One region of the Janthinobacterium goodfellowi genome, then DNA from elsewhere that is predicted to be linked to it. Evidence: predicted binding sites of a transcription regulator. Region 1 holds the regulator's gene; the other holds the start of a gene.
The links. Region 1 encodes LexA, which represses DNA repair genes until DNA is damaged. Its sites were predicted from a motif close to ACTGTATNNNNATACAGT; they were not measured.
Positions count from the first base shown of each region.

Region 2: the regulator LexA is predicted to act here: its motif matches at 2,167-2,184, upstream of dinB (DNA polymerase IV).

Region 1 is NZ_JBNYXN010000001.1:632,170-640,040, forward strand. It holds gene ACQ4WQ_RS02865 (CvpA family protein) at 1-288, shown strand, start outside; gene purF (amidophosphoribosyltransferase) at 328-1,851, shown strand; gene ACQ4WQ_RS02875 (cystathionine gamma-synthase family protein) at 1,895-3,136, shown strand; gene lexA (transcriptional repressor LexA) at 3,202-3,837, opposite strand; gene rpsF (30S ribosomal protein S6) at 4,113-4,502, shown strand; gene priB (primosomal replication protein N) at 4,523-4,822, shown strand; gene rpsR (30S ribosomal protein S18) at 4,848-5,138, shown strand; gene rplI (50S ribosomal protein L9) at 5,166-5,621, shown strand; gene ACQ4WQ_RS02905 (replicative DNA helicase) at 5,757-7,142, shown strand; gene ACQ4WQ_RS02910 (DUF47 domain-containing protein) at 7,237-7,863, shown strand.
Region 2 is NZ_JBNYXN010000009.1:100,990-108,860, forward strand. It holds gene ACQ4WQ_RS26605 (recombination-associated protein RdgC) at 1-846, opposite strand, end outside; gene dinB (DNA polymerase IV) at 963-2,147, opposite strand; gene ACQ4WQ_RS26615 (S9 family peptidase) at 2,290-4,434, shown strand; tRNA gene ACQ4WQ_RS26620 (tRNA-Val) at 4,534-4,609, shown strand; tRNA gene ACQ4WQ_RS26625 (tRNA-Asp) at 4,664-4,740, shown strand; tRNA gene ACQ4WQ_RS26630 (tRNA-Val) at 4,958-5,033, shown strand; tRNA gene ACQ4WQ_RS26635 (tRNA-Asp) at 5,091-5,167, shown strand; gene ACQ4WQ_RS26640 (hypothetical protein) at 5,276-6,373, shown strand; gene ACQ4WQ_RS26645 (ABC transporter ATP-binding protein) at 6,364-6,990, shown strand; gene ACQ4WQ_RS26650 (CzcE family metal-binding protein) at 7,128-7,475, shown strand; gene ahpF (alkyl hydroperoxide reductase subunit F) at 7,542-7,871, opposite strand, start outside.

The DNA.
Region 1 (7,871 bases):
GTGGTGCTGTTCATCGGCGTGCGCATCTTGATGGGATTGCTGTCCATGACGGTCGACGCGCTCGTCAAGGTGACGGGCTTGAGCCTGGCCGACCGCACCCTGGGCAGCCTGTTCGGCGTGGCGCGGGGCCTTGTGATCGTGCTGACCGCCGTCATCTTGTGTGGCATGACGTCCATACCGCAGCAGCCATTCTGGAAAAACGCGCAGCTCAGCCCGCTCGCGGAGCAGGGCGCGCGCGCCATCAAGCCTTATCTGCCTGCCGCTTACGCGCAGCATGTGAAATTTTGAATTTTTTTTAAAATCAGTAGCACAGTTTAGGAGCACACCATGTGTGGCATCGTCGGCGTCGTTTCCCATCAACCTGTCAATCAATTGCTCTATGATGCATTGTTGCTTCTGCAACATCGCGGTCAGGACGCGGCAGGGATTGCGACCAATCACAGCAGTATGTTTTCCATGCACAAGGCCAACGGCCTCGTACGTGACGTCTTCCGTACGCGCAACATGCGTTCGCTGCAAGGCAACTCGGGCATCGGTCATTGCCGCTACCCGACGGCCGGTTCGTCGAGCGAAGAGGAAGCGCAACCGTTCTATGTGAATGCGCCGTTCGGCATCACCCTGGCGCACAATGGCAACCTGACCAACTGGGAACAGTTGAAGCTGGAAATGTTCAAGAACGACCGCCGCCACATCAATACCGATTCCGACTCGGAAGTGCTGCTCAACGTGCTCGCGCATGAAATCCAGGAAGCGACGACGGGCCTGAACCTGGACCCGGAAGCCATCTTCAAGGCCGTTACCGTGCTGAACCGCCGCGTCAAGGGTGGTTACGCGGCCGTCGCGCAAATCGCCGGCGTGGGCTTGCTGGCCTTCCGCGACCCGCACGGCATCCGTCCGCTGTGCCTGGGCATCAATGAAACGGAGCAGGGTCCCGAATACCTGATCGCTTCCGAATCCGTGGCTCTGGAAGGCATGGGCTTCCGCTTCGTGCGCGACATCGGTCCCGGCGAAGCCGTCTTTATCGATGCCGACAAGAAATTGCACAGCGCCCAGTGCGCCGACAACGCCAGCCTGAACCCGTGCGTGTTCGAATTCGTCTACCTGGCCCGTCCCGACTCCGTCATCGACGGCGCCTCCGTGTACGCCACGCGCCTGAAAATGGGTGAATACCTGGCCGAGAAGATCCGCGCCGAACTGCCTGGCGTGCATATCGACGTGGTCATGCCGATTCCCGATTCCTCGCGTCCGGCCGCCATCCAGCTGGCCATGGCGCTGAACATCGAGTATCGCGAAGGCTTCATCAAGAACCGCTACATTGGCCGCACCTTTATCATGCCGGGCCAGGCGGCGCGCAAGAAATCCGTGCGCCAGAAGCTCAACGCGATTCCCTCCGAATTCAAGGATAAAGTGGTCTTGCTGGTCGACGATTCCATCGTGCGCGGCACCACCAGCCGTGAAATCGTGCAGATGGCGCGTGAAGCGGGCGCGACGAAAGTCATCTTCGCCTCGGCCGCGCCACCGGTGATCTTCCCGAACGTGTACGGCATCGACATGCCGACGCGCGACGAGCTGATCGCCTACGGCCGCACGACGGAAGAAGTGTGCCGCGAAATCACGGCCGATTACCTGGTCTATCAGGATATCGGCGCGCTCAAGCAGGCGATCGCCGACGTCAACCCGGCCCTGACCAACTTCGAGGCCTCGTGCTTCGACGGCGTGTACGTGACGGGCGACGTGTCGCAGGAATATCTGGACCGCCTGGAATATGCGCGCCACCATCCGAAGGCGGCAGCACCCGAAGATACGCCGCGTTCCCAGCTGAACCTGAACCTGGCAACGACAGAAGCGTAATCATCTTGCCCGGCTAGCGCCGGGCTTTTTTTGCTCCGCGATCATGAACGATAAAAAAAACTACGGCTTTACCACCACCATCCTGCATAACGACCGCCGCAAGGGCATCGAGCATGGCTCGCTGCACAAGCCCGTGCACACCTCCGTCGCGTTCGGCTATGGCGATGCGCGCCAGCTCGCTTCCGTATTCCAGGGCAAGGAGCCGGGCTTCCGCTATGGCCGCCAGGGCAACCCCACCGTGTCCGCGCTGGAAGACAAGGTCAACAACATGGAAGATGGCGTGGCGACCCTGTGCTTCGCCACCGGCATGGGCGCCATCGGCGCCGTGGTGCAGTCCTTGCTGCGCGCGGGCGACCATGTCGTGTCGTCGGCCTTTTTGTTTGGCAACACCAACAGCCTGTGGCAAACGGTGACGGGCCAGGGCATCGGCGTGTCTTTCGTCGACGCCACCGAGGTGGCCAACGTGGCGGCCGCCATCACGCCGGCCACGCGCATCGTGTTCGTGGAAACCATCGCCAATCCGCGCACGCAGATCGCCGACCTGGCAAAGATCGGCGAGTTGTGCCGCGAGAAGGGCATCTTGTACATCGTCGACAACACCATGACGACGCCGTATTTGTTCCGCCCGAAAGCCGTGAGCGCGGGCCTCGTGGTCAATGCGCTGACGAAATCCATCGGCGGCCACGGCAATGCGCTGGGCGGCAGCTTGACGGACACGGGCGTGTTCGACTGGACGCGCTATCCGAATATTTTCGAGAATTACAAGAAGGCGGCGCCCGTGCAGTGGGGCATCGCGCAAATCCGCGCCAAGGCCTTGCGCGACTTCGGCGCCTCGCTGGGGCCGGAAGCGGCGCACCATATCGCCGTCGGCGCGGAAACCATGGCCTTGCGCATGGACCGTACCTGTTCGAACGCCCTGGCGCTGGCCACCATGCTGGCCGCCGACCCGCGCGTGGCGGCCGTGCATTACCCGGGCTTGGCGTCGCACCCGCAGCACGCGCTGGCGACGGACTTGTTCCGCAGCTATGGTTCGCTGTTCAGCTTTGAATTGAAGGATGGCATCGACTGCTTCGATTTCCTCAATCGTTTGAATCTGGCCATTCCAGCGAGCAACCTCGGCGACACGCGCACCCTGGTCATTCCAGTCGCCCATACGATCTTCTATGAGATGGGTGCCGAGCGGCGCGCCAGCATGGGCATCGCCGAATCGCTGATCCGCGTCTCCGTCGGCATCGAGGATGAGGTGGATCTGCTCGAGGATTTCCGCCAGGCACTCGATGTATAAGTCGCCGGACAAATGAAAAGGGCCGCAACAGTCATGCTGTTGCGGCCCTTTTTGTGTGCAGTCGTTTAATGCCAGCTGCGCATCAAGCCCACGGCCAGGCCTTCCAGGGCGAATTCATCTTCCGGCGACACGGTGATGACCTTGAAGTCCGGGTTTTCCGGCAGCAGTTCGATGACGGAGCCCGTCTTCTTGTAGCGCTTGACGGTGACTTCGTCGCCGATGCGGGCGACGACGATCTGGCCGTTCTTGGCGCTGTCGACCTTCTTGACGGCCAGTAAATCGCCATCCATGATGCCGGCGTCGCGCATGGACCAGCCGCGTACCTTCAGCAGGAAGTCGGGCTTGGCCGAAAACAGGGCCGGGTCCACGTTGTAGCTCGCTTCCAGGTTTTCCTGGGCCAGGATGGGCGAACCGGCCGCCACCCTGCCGATCAGGGGCAGCGACATCAGCAGCGCCGCCGGCACTTTCGATGGCGGCGCTTCGGCCGCCGCGCCGATCAGGCGGATGCCGCGCGAGGTGCCGGGCGAAATCTCGATGGCGCCCTTGCGGGCCAGGGCCTGCAAATGCTCTTCGGCCGCATTGGCCGATTTGAAACCCAGTTCATTGGCGATTTCGGCACGGGTGGGAGGAAAGCCCGTGTTTTCAATCGCGTCCTTGATCAGGTTCAGGATTTGTTCTTGTCGTGCTGTCAGCTTGATCATGAGCGGTGGGTGCATACTGAAATGCTGTCTATATGAACAGTCTGTATTTTTGTACAGTATCGTCCACTATGCAAGGGGATTTCCGTGTTTTCGGCGAATTTCGCAAGAAATACTTGTCCACGGGCGGAAAGTGCGGTGGCGCGCGGCCTTTTCGCGCGCTGGTGGAAGGAATGATTGAAACGTTTGCAAAAGGCGGTTATAATCTTCGGCTGACCTTCCCACACCCGTCTTGACGCCGGGGTGGGCGATTATCAATCCGACCTGAAGGAGTTTGCATGCGTCATTATGAAATAGTCTTTATCGTCCATCCGGACCAAAGCGAGCAAGTGCCCGCGATGATCGAACGCTACAAAGCCAGCGTAACCACCCGCGGCGGTTCGGTTCACCGCGTGGAAGATTGGGGCCGCCGTCAAATGGCTTACTCGATCCAAAAGCTGCCTAAAGCACACTACATCTGCCTGAACATCGAATGCGACAACGAGACCCTGGTCGAGTTGGAAACAGCATTCAAATTCAATGATGCCGTGTTGCGTCACCTGACCGTTAAAATGAAGAAAGCTGAAACAGCTCCTTCGCCGATGATGAAATCGGTACAACGCGAAGACGCGGCCAAAAGCCACCGCACCGAAGCACCAGCAGCCGCTCCAGCCGCAGCAGCAGCTTAATTCTTGACCAGGATCGTGCGCTGAACCAGCTACAAGTCACCGCCATCATTGCCGAGCGCGAAATATTGCGCTATACCCCGGCAGGGCTGCCGATTGTGAATGCAGTATTGCAACACAGTTCGCAGCAGATGGAAGCAGGGATTGCCCGTTTGACCGAGTTTGATGTTGCCGCGCTAGCCGCTGGCGAAATTTCAGGCAGGTTCAGCCAGGCAAGCTTGGGCGGGGTGTATCAGTTCACGGGTTTCCTGGCCAGGAAGAGCCGCAACAGCAAGAGTTTGGTGTTTCACATCATTGATTTTAGTGCAGTCAATTCTGACTAGCGCATTTTAGATACAGGAGCCTGACATGGCATTCGGTAAAAAGTTCGACAAAAATAAGCTCAAGCTTAAAGAAAAACGCAAACAGCAAAACCCTTTGTTCAAACGTAAGAAGTTCTGCCGCTTCACGGCAGCTCACGTTGAGCAAGTCGACTACAAAGACGTCGACACGCTGAAAGACTTCGTCCAGGAAAACGGCAAGATCATGCCAGCACGCCTGACCGGTACCAAAGCGCACTACCAGCGCCAAGTCGACACCGCAATCAAGCGCGCTCGCTTCCTCGCGCTGCTGCCATACACCGATCTGCACCACGCTTAATCGGTCAGATATTCCTGGAGAAGAACTATGCAAATCATTCTGTTAGAAAAAGTTGTTAACGTCGGTAACCTCGGCGAAGTCGTCAAAGTCAAAGACGGTTACGCACGTAACTTCCTGATCCCACAACGCCTGGCACGTCGTGCTACGGCAACCGCTGTGGCTGAATTCGAAGTCAAGCGCGCCGAACTGGAAAAAGCTGCTGCCGCCAAACTGGCCGCATCGCAAGCCCAGGGCGAAAAACTGAGCGGCCTGACCGTTCAAGTCGCTCAAAAAGCTGGCGTCGATGGCCGTCTGTTCGGTTCCGTCACCAACTTCGACATCGCTGAAGCGCTGACCAAGCAAGGTTTTGCTGTTGAAAAAGCACAAATCCGCATGCCTACCGGCCCGCTGAAGATCGTTGGCGAGCACAACGTTTCGGTTGCTCTGCACACCGACGTGGTCGTGGAAGTTGTTATCGCTGTCGTTCCAGACGCGAACGCGTAATCGTCTGCGGGCCTGGCCCGCAAGCGCTGCCGCACTATGAAAAGCCGGGTTCGCCCGGCTTTTTTGTGGCCTTTTTTTCGCTCATTTTCAGCCCTTTATTTTTGCCAGCACGCCGAAGCGGGTATAATTCGCGCCATGAACGCCCCCTCTGATCCGCAACTGGATTCCCTCCGTATTCCGCCGCATTCGATCGAAGCAGAACAATCCGTTATCGGTGGTCTGCTGCGCGACAATGCCGCCTATGACCGCATCGCCGACTTCATGCATGCGGAGGATTTCTATCGCTATGACCATCGCATCATCTTCGAGCAAATCGTCAAGATGGTTAACGCTTCCAAGCCAGCCGATGTCATTACTGTTTTTGAAACCCTGACCCAGCTCGGCAAGGCCGATGATGTGGGCGGACTCGCTTACCTGAACGCCATGGCGCAAAACACGCCATCGGCCGCGAACATCCGGCGCTACGCCGAGATCGTGCGCGACCGCGGCGTGCTGCGCAAACTCATCACCGTCGCCGACGATATCTCCGGCACGGCCTTCAGCCCGCAAGGCAAGGAAGTCAAGCAGATGCTTGACGAGGCCGAGTCGAAGATTTTCGCCATCGCCGAAGAAGGCGCGCGCGGCGCCCAGGGCTGGACCGCCATCCAGCCCCTGCTGACGCAGGTGGTCGAGCGCATTGACGAGCTGTACAGCCGCGACAACCAGAGTGAAATCACGGGCGTGCCCACCGGTTTCATCGACCTCGACCGCATGACCTCCGGTCTGCAGCCGGGCGACCTGGTGATCGTGGCGGGCCGTCCGTCGATGGGCAAGACGGCGTTTTCCGTCAACATCGGCGAAAACGTGGCCATCGACAGCGGCTTGCCCGTGGCCGTGTTCTCGATGGAGATGGGCGGCGCCCAGCTGGCCATGCGTATGCTCGGCTCCGTCGGACAGCTCGACCAGCACCGCCTGCGCACGGGCCGCCTGAACGACGAAGACTGGCCGCGCCTGACGAATGCGATCCAGAAGATGAACGACGCGCAGTTGTACATCGATGAAACGCCGGCGCTCAACTCGATCGAATTGCGCGCCCGCTCGCGCCGCCTGTCGCGCCAGTGCGGCAAGCTGGGCCTGATCATCGTCGATTACTTGCAACTGATGTCGGCCAATACGCCGGGCGATAACCGCGCCACGGAGATTTCCGAGATTTCGCGGGGCTTGAAAGGCCTGGCGAAGGAACTCGGTTGTCCCGTGATCGCGCTGTCCCAGCTGAACCGCTCGCTGGAACAACGTCCCAATAAACGTCCCGTCATGTCCGACTTGCGCGAATCGGGCGCTATCGAGCAGGATGCCGACGTGATCCTGTTCATTTACCGCGACGAGGTGTATAACCCCGACTCGCCGGACAAGGGAACGGCCGAAATCATCATCGGTAAACAGCGTAACGGCCCAATCGGCAGCATCCGCCTCACCTTCATGGGGCAGTACACCAAATTTGGCAATTACAGTGGTGGCCTGGCGCTTTACCAAGGCGACTAAGACTCAGCAGCACTGGCAATTCCATTGGCCGCCCCCTCATACGGGGCGGCTTTCTGTAGTAAATAACACGACTCAATGCTTAACGGAGAATGACATGTTTGGACGCTTGATGCCCACTGAGGGCAAGTTTTTTGAATTGTTTAACCAGCACGCGGAACTGTGCGTCAAGGGCGCGAAAGAGATGCTCGGCCTGATGACCAATTTCGACGACCTGGAAAACCGCGTGCACGCGATTGAAAGCATCGAGAAACAGGCGGACAAAGTCACCTACGCCACCGTGGAAATGCTGCACAAGACCTTCATCACGCCGATCGACCGCGATGACATCCATCAGCTGATCACGCGCCAGGACGACATCCTCGACCTGCTGGAAGATGCGGCGCAAACCGTCTCGCTGTACGACCTGAAGGCCGTCACGCCGGAAGCCAAGCGCCTGGCCGAACTGGTGCTGGCCTGTACCGAGAAAGTGCGCGACGCCGTCGCCATGCTGCACAACATGGACAACTCGCGCAAGATCGTCGCCATCTGCGAAGAGATCGACCGCCTGGAATCGGACGCCGACCACGTGATGCGCGCCGCCATGTCCAAGCTGTTCCGCGACGAGCCGGACGTGCGCAACCTGATCAAGCTGAAAGCGATCTACGAAATTCTGGAAACCGTGACCGACCGTTGCGAAGATGTGTCCAATATTATCGAAGGCATCATCGTCGAAAACGCGTAAGCGTTGGG
Region 2 (7,871 bases), on a different contig from region 1:
GGAGAGCTCGCCCGTCATCAGCATCACGTCGCCGTCGAAACGTTCTTCGTCGTTCTTCGTGCTCGATTCCGTTTCCTTGATCACGTCGAGCGGCTTGACGCTCTTGATGGCCAGCGACTCCGTCAGCACGAACGAGATCTTGTCGTTCCACGTCATGGCCAGGCGCGTGCACTGCTTGCCGGCCGCGATGTGGCGGCGCACGTCGTCCGCTTCCAGCGTGTGGCGCACGTAGCGCACGGTGGCCTTGCTCTCGCCCGTGGCGCGCAATTCCGTATCCATGTCGACCGTGAAGCCGGCCGGCGCGTCGTCCGCCTGCAGCCACTCCGTCATCACCGCCACGGGCGAGCGCTGCACGCGCAGGCTTTCCAGCGGCAGCTTGTCGACGGCTTTCAACAGCAGCTTGATGACTTCATCGGCTTTCGCCGGGCTGGCGGCATCGACCACCAGCCAGCCATTGACGGGATCGATCCACGTCCAGACATTGCTGCGGATGCTGAAGGCGCGCGGCAGCAGTTCGTCGGACACGCGTTCCTTCAATTCCTTCATGGCTTTCTTGCCAGGCGCAAAGCCTTGCGCTTCTTCCATCTCGGCGGCGCGGGCCTTGGCGACCTGGTTGATGACGGTCGCTGGCAGCAATTTCTTTTCCGTGCCCAGCAGAATCAGCATCTGTTTGTTGACCACGTGGACCAGGCCGCCGTTCGGGCGCGGCGTATCCCAGCCCTGGCGCATCAGATCCATGCTGGTCGCCGGCGTAAATTTGTTCGAGGACAAGGCCTCTTCCAGTTGTTCTGGCGTGTAAGCCCACGGTGCGGGCAGGCGGTAAATCTGAAGATTCTTGAACCACATAGTTTTTGTCTTCCGTTTGTTTCAGTAGTGCCAGGGGAACGCCATTCTACACTTTCGACGTGAAAATGCCGTCAAAAGCGCCGTCTGGCGCGGTATGTATCTTGTAGGAAACGCCGCTACAGGGCGGGAAACAGCTCCGCCTGTGCTGGCGCCTGCCGCGTCACGACGGCCGGATCGGACAAGGTCGAGATGCGCACGCCCAGCAGGCGGATTTTCTTGTCAAATGGCACGCGCCGCAAACAGTCGCGGCTGGCGCGCAGGATGGCGGCGGCGTCCGCCGTGGCACTGGGCAGGGTGATGTCGCGCGTCACCGTGCTGAAATCCTCGAAGCGCAGCTTGATGCCCACCGTGCGCCCCGCCAGCGACTGCTTGTCGAGGTCGCCCGCCACGCGCGTGCACAGGCTTTCCAGCTTTTCCGACAGGGTGGCGCGGTCGCGCACCACCTGCAAGTCGCGCTCGAACGTCGTTTCGCGGCTGACGGACTTGGTTTCCCGGCTCGTCTGCACGGGCCGCTCGTCGATGCCCAGCGCCGCCTGGCGCAGCCAGCCCGTGTACAGGTCGCCGAACTGCGTGCGCAGCATGGCCATGTCGGCTTGCGCCAGCTCGCCGATGGTGATAATGCCCAGCGCTTCCAGCTTGGCCGTGGCTTTCGGGCCGATGCCATTGATCTTTTTCGCCGGCAAGGGCCAGACCCGCGTTTCCACATCTTCGGGCGACAAAATGGTGAGCCCGTCGGGTTTTTCCAAGTCGGAACAGATTTTTGCCAGCAATTTGTTCGGCGCCAGGCCGATCGAGCACGACAGGCCCGTCGCCTCGAACACGGCCGCCTTCAGGCGCGCCGCCATGGCCGGCGCCTGCTCGCCATGTTCGGTCAGGTCGACATAGATTTCATCGATGCCCACGTTCTGGATGATGGGGCACAACTGGGCCACGGCTTGCTTGAAGCGGGCCGAATAGTCGCGGTAAGCCTCGAAATCGGCGGGCAGCAGGATGCTGTCGGGCGCCAGTTTCGCCGCCTTCATGATGCCCATGGCGGAAAACACGCCAAACTTGCGCGCCGCATACGTCGACGTGGTCACGACGCCGCGCCCCACATAGTCGCGCATGCGTGCAAACTGCCGCGTGCCATCTTCCTGCAGCACCGGTTGCTGTAAGCGCCCGCCGCCGATGACGACGGCTTCGCCACGCAATTGCGGATATTTCAACAATTCCACGGAGGCAAAGAAGGCGTCCATGTCCAGGTGGGCGATCCAGCGGCGCGCGGCGGGCGGCTCGGGAAGTGGGGAGGCAGATGTGGTCAAGGACACCTCGCGGCGAGATACTGTAATTATATACAGTATCGCTGGAAATGCCCATGGATGCAAGTTGAAACGCATGCGCTCCGCAGTTGCTTTTCTCAATAGCAAGATTACAATCCTGACACGACTATAAAAAGGAGTTGCCTTGTCTACAGCCCATCAAGCTTTGCGCCGCCTGGCCGTCTGCTCATCCATCCTGCTGTCCATGCTGGCGCCATCCGCGCTGGCCGCCGATGCCGCCGCCACCGCGCCGGTCGCCGCCAAGACGGCCTGGCAGGAAACGCGCCACGGCACCGTCGTCACGGACGACTACCGCTGGCTGCAAAAGAAGACCGATCCTGCCGTGATCGACTACCTGAATGCGGAAAACGCCTACACGGCAGCCGTCACGGCCCCGATACAGCCGCTGGCCGACAAGGTGTATGCGGAAATCAAGGGACGCATGCAGGAAGTGGACCTGTCCGTGCCTGCGCGCCAGGGCAACTTTTACTATTACACGCGCGTGGAAGCGGGCAAGCAATATCCAATTCACTGCCGCCGCCCCGTCGGCGCCAGCGGCGCCTACGATGCGCAGGCGTTTGAAGAAATCCTGCTGGACCAGAATCAATTGGCCGAAGGCCACAAATTCTTTGCCGTGCGCGCGTTTGCCATCAGCCCGAATGAACAATTGCTGGCCTACACCACCGACACGACGGGTTTCCGCCAGTACGAGCTGCATGTCAAGGATTTGAAGACAGGCAAGTTGCTCACAGACAGCATGCCACGCGTGACGTCCCTGGCCTGGGCGGCGGACAATGCCACCCTGATGCTGGCGCAGGAAGACGCCACCACCAAGCGCTCGGACCGCGTGTTCCGCCTGGCCCTGGGCGGCGCGCCGCAACAGGTCTACCACGAGCCGGTGGAACAGTTCGCCATCCACGTGGACCGCACGCACGACAGGCAGTTCTTCGTGCTCACCTCGGGCAGCACGGATACGACCGAAGTGCTGCTGTTGCCAACGAGCAAGCCGCAAGGCAGTTTCCAGAGCGTGCTGAAACGCGAAAAAGGCCACCGCTACGGCATCGAGCACCGCGACGGCCAACTGTACATTCTCACCAATAAGGATGCGAAGAATTTCCGCGTCGTCAGCGCGCCCCTGTCTGCGCCGCAGCCGAAGAACTGGAAGAGCGTCGTGCCGCACAACAAGGATGCCGTGATCCAGTCCATCGACGTCTTCCAGGGCTACCTGGTGGTGATGGAAAAGGCGCGCGCCCTGAACCGCGCGCGCATCTTTGATTTTGCGCAAAAAAACTGGAAGACGGTGCAGTTCGACGACCCCGTCTACCTGGCCACGGCCGTCGGTACGCCGGAGTTTTCGGCCACGCAATTTCGCATGTCGTACCAGTCGCCTGTCACGCCGCCCACCATCATCGATGTCAGCATGAAGGATGGCCAGCGCACGGTACTGAAGCAGCAGGAAATCGTCGGCGGCTTTGACGGCAACCGCTACACCACGCAGCGCCTGTGGGTGACAGCGCGCGATGGCGTGCAAGTGCCGCTGTGGGTCGTCTACAAGAAGGGCGTCAAGCTCGACGGTTCTGCGCCGCTGCTGCTGTACTCGTATGGTTCGTATGGCATCTCGACGGAAGCCACTTTTTCCATCAGCCGCATCAGCCTGCTGGAGCGCGGCGTCATCTATGCGCAAGCGCATATCCGCGGCGGCACCGACATGGGCGAAGCGTGGCATGAAGACGGCATGCTGATGAAGAAGAAAAACACCTTCCATGACTTCATCGACAGCGCCGACTACCTGGTGCGCGAAAAATGGACCAGCCCGAACCGCCTGATCATCCAGGGCGGCAGCGCAGGCGGCTTGCTGATGGGCGCCGTCGTCAACATGCGCCCCGAGCTGTTCCACGCCGTGCACGCGGCCGTCCCGTTTGTCGACGTGATGAACACCATGATGGATGCCAGCCTGCCCCTGACGACGGGCGAGTACCTGGAATGGGGCGACCCGAACCAGAAGGCTGCCTACGACTACATGCTCAGCTACTCGCCTTACGACAACATTGCACGCAAGAATTATCCCGCCATGCTGGTGACGACGGGCCTGAACGACAGCCAGGTCATGTACTGGGAACCGGCGAAATATGTTGCCAAGTTGCGCGCGTACAAGACGGACAGCAATCCATTGCTGCTGAAAACGAATATGGGCGCCGGCCACGGCGGCGCTTCGGGCCGCTACAACGCCATCCAGGAAAACGCCTTCAATATGGCGTGGATGCTGTCCCAGTGGGATATCACGGAATAATGTGAAAAAAGCGCTTGCAGAAGGATTTTAGCCATCCTATAATAGCGCCTCTTCCAGACGTGGTGACAAACGTCGGGATGGTTTTCTGAGACAAGCAACGGGTGCTTAGCTCAGTTGGTAGAGCGGCGCCCTTACAAGGCGTAGGTCGGGAGTTCGAGCCTCTCAGCACCCACCAAATCAGAAAACTGTCCAGTGCTTCATGGATCAGCAACACAGATCATACGAGCTTGGAGTGGTAGTTCAGTTGGTTAGAATACCGGCCTGTCACGTCGGGGGTCGCGGGTTCGAGTCCCGTCCGCTCCGCCAATAAAAGAAAAGCCCTTTGGTTCCTGGAACCGAAGGGCTTTTCCCATTTCAGCAGCAGAAATCACGCCAATACTCCCTTCCTTGAACATTTTTGCGCTTTTCAGCAAAAAAACTGCCATTCCCCCTCAAGAATAGTTGCACAAGGGCGAAAGCGCCCCCTATAATAGTGCCTCTTCCAGACGTGGTGACAAACGTCGGGATAGTTTTCTGGGTATGCGGGTGCTTAGCTCAGTTGGTAGAGCGGCGCCCTTACAAGGCGTAGGTCGGGAGTTCGAGCCTCTCAGCACCCACCACCAATACAGAAAATTATCCAGTGCTTCATGGATCAGCAACACAGATCATACGAGCTTGGAGTGGTAGTTCAGTTGGTTAGAATACCGGCCTGTCACGTCGGGGGTCGCGGGTTCGAGTCCCGTCCGCTCCGCCAATAAAAGAAAAGCCCTTTGGTTCCTGGAACCGAAGGGCTTTTCCCATTCTGGAACAGCAAATGCACTAGAATCAGCGCTACCCTGACTCCGCCCCTGCTCGCATGCGCTTGCCCCGTAGTACTCCTCCCTATATCGCCCTGCGGCTGCGCCTGGCCCATCATGCTTTGCTGCAATTTGCCGCCAGCCTGGCCAGTTCCATGGAAATTCTCGTGTTCCTGGCCGGCCCCGTCCTGCTGGGCTTGCTCAGCGTCATCGCCCTGCCCGGCTTTCTCGCCGCGAACCAGCCCTGGCCCGCCGCACTGGGCATCATCGTCACGCAGACCGTGCTCACCTGCCTGCCCGCCTGGCTGCTGCGCAAGCGATTGTTGCCGGCGCATACCGCCGCCTGGCTGCGCCAGCTGCCCTTGCCGCCGCGCCTGCGCTGGCAAGCCGATATCGCCGTGGCCGGCATGCTGATGCTGCCGCTGGGCCTTGCCTATGCCGTCTCTGCCGGCATCTGGCTGCTGCAGTCGCCGCCCTGGCTGCACCCGGTTGCCGCGCCCGGCATGGCAGCCACCCTCGCCGCCTGGCTGCTGGCCTGGCTGCTGACGACGCTCATCGTGGCGCAGCGCCTGCGCGCGCCGCGGCCCGCACAAAAGGCGCGCCCGCCCACGATGACGGCATACGTGCCGCAACGTCCACGCTGGTCTACCCTGTTCCTGTGGCGCCAGCTGTTCTGGCTGCCGTTCTGGCGCAACGAGAATGTGATCGGCCTGCAGCAAAGCGTGCTGCTGGCCACGGCGGGCGCCAGCATGCTGGCATGGCTGCTGCGCGCGCCCCTGCTGCCCGCGCCGCTGCTCGGTTTGCTGGCCAGCGCCAGCCTGATCATCGTGACGGACCGGGGCGACAAGGCCGTGCGCGAGCAGATCGCCGTGCTGCGCCCCGTGCTGAACGCCTGGCCCCTGGCCAGCACGGCCCTGACGCGCCTGGCTTGCGCGGCCAGCCTGCTGCCCGCCTTTGCCGTGCTGCTGGCGGGCGCTGTCTTGCTGTACGCCACCGATCCCGATGCCTTGCAGCAGCGCGTGACCAGGGTGTACGCCCTCACGGCCGGCGCGGCCCTGCTGGCCATCGTCGGCCTGCCCCGCCTGACGGCGCGCGGCCGCGTCGCCCTCGTCGTTTTCTCCATCCTTGCCTTGAGCGCCATCGGAAGCGAATTATGGAATTGAACCTGCCTTCTCCCGTGCTGCACATCGAGCACCTCGATTTTCACTTCCCCACGCACAGCGTGTTCCAGGGGTTCAACCAGCAATTCGGCCCCGGCGTCACCTGGCTGCGCGGCGCGAACGGGGCCGGCAAGACAACCCTGCTGAAGCTGGCGGGCGGAGCCCTGCTGCCCGCGCGCGGCGCCATCCGCCTGAACGATATCGACAGCGGTTTCATGCCGCTGGCCTACCGCGCCCAGGCCTTCTATTGCGGCGGCGATGCACCCGCCCTGCCCTGGCTGCAGGTGCACGAGTTTCTCGACCTGCACCTGGCCCTGTACCCGGGCAGCGACCAGGCCCTGCTGAACGACGAGCTGAGCGCGTTTTCCCTGCTCCAGACCTTGCAGCAAAGCATCACCGCCCTGTCCCTGGGCCAGCATAAAAAACTGCAGCTGGCCTTGGCCCTGGCCTTGCCCGTGCGCCTGCTGCTAATCGATGAGCCGTTCAATGGCCTCGACGCGGCCGCCATGGCGCACCTGCGCGCGCGCCTGGCCGAGCCATCGCGCCTGGCGCGCCAGTGCATCGTGCTGACCAGCCACCTGGCGCCGGACGTGCCGCTGGCGGCCACCGTGGAAATATAGACAGGAAATACAGCTTTGCAGATCGGCAAGAACCGCTTAGGATGCCGTGTTGCAAAAACCGGCGATCCCGGTGCAGCCACGACGACAAAACAACGGCGCGCTGACGCGGCGCGCCTGGCTTATTCTTGGAGATTAATATGTTGAACACCCACCGCAGCGCCCTGGCGATTTTGTGCGCCGCCTTCGCCACCTGTGCCGCCTCGGCCCTCGCCGCCGGCCCCACGGGCACGGCCGCCGACTATGGCACGCCCGCGCACCACGCCGCCGCCCAGCGCAGCATCGAGCTGCAGGCCGATACCCGCCACATCAACGTCACGCGCGGCGAAACCGTCACCATCGCGCGCGCCGGCCAGCGTTTTACGTGGCACGTGCAAACTTTTAACCATCAAACGACATTCGCCCTGAGCGACATCGCGCCGAAGGACATGGCCGTCGACGGCATTCAAGTGTACGTCGCCGCCAATCCCCTGTACGCGGGCAGCTGATTTGCTCCACGCATAAAAAAACCGGAACCACCTTGCGGCGTTCCGGTTTTTTTACGGCGGGACAGCTTACGCCGTCAGCGCTTCCTTCGCTGCCGCTTCATCGACCACTTCCTCGTCATCCGAGCGGATCAGGTGGTCAAAGGCGGACAAAGCTGCCTTGGCGCCTTCGCCGGTGGCGATGATGATCTGCTTGTACGGCACCGTGGTGACGTCGCCGGCCGCAAACACGCCGGGGATCGAGGTCTGGCCGCGGGCATCGACTTCGATTTCGCCGTGGCGCGACAGCGCGACCGTGCCCTTGAGCCACTCCGTATTCGGCACCAGGCCGATCTGCACGAAGACGCCTTCCAGCTCGACCTTGTTCGACTCGCCGCTGATGCGGTCCGTGTAGCTGAG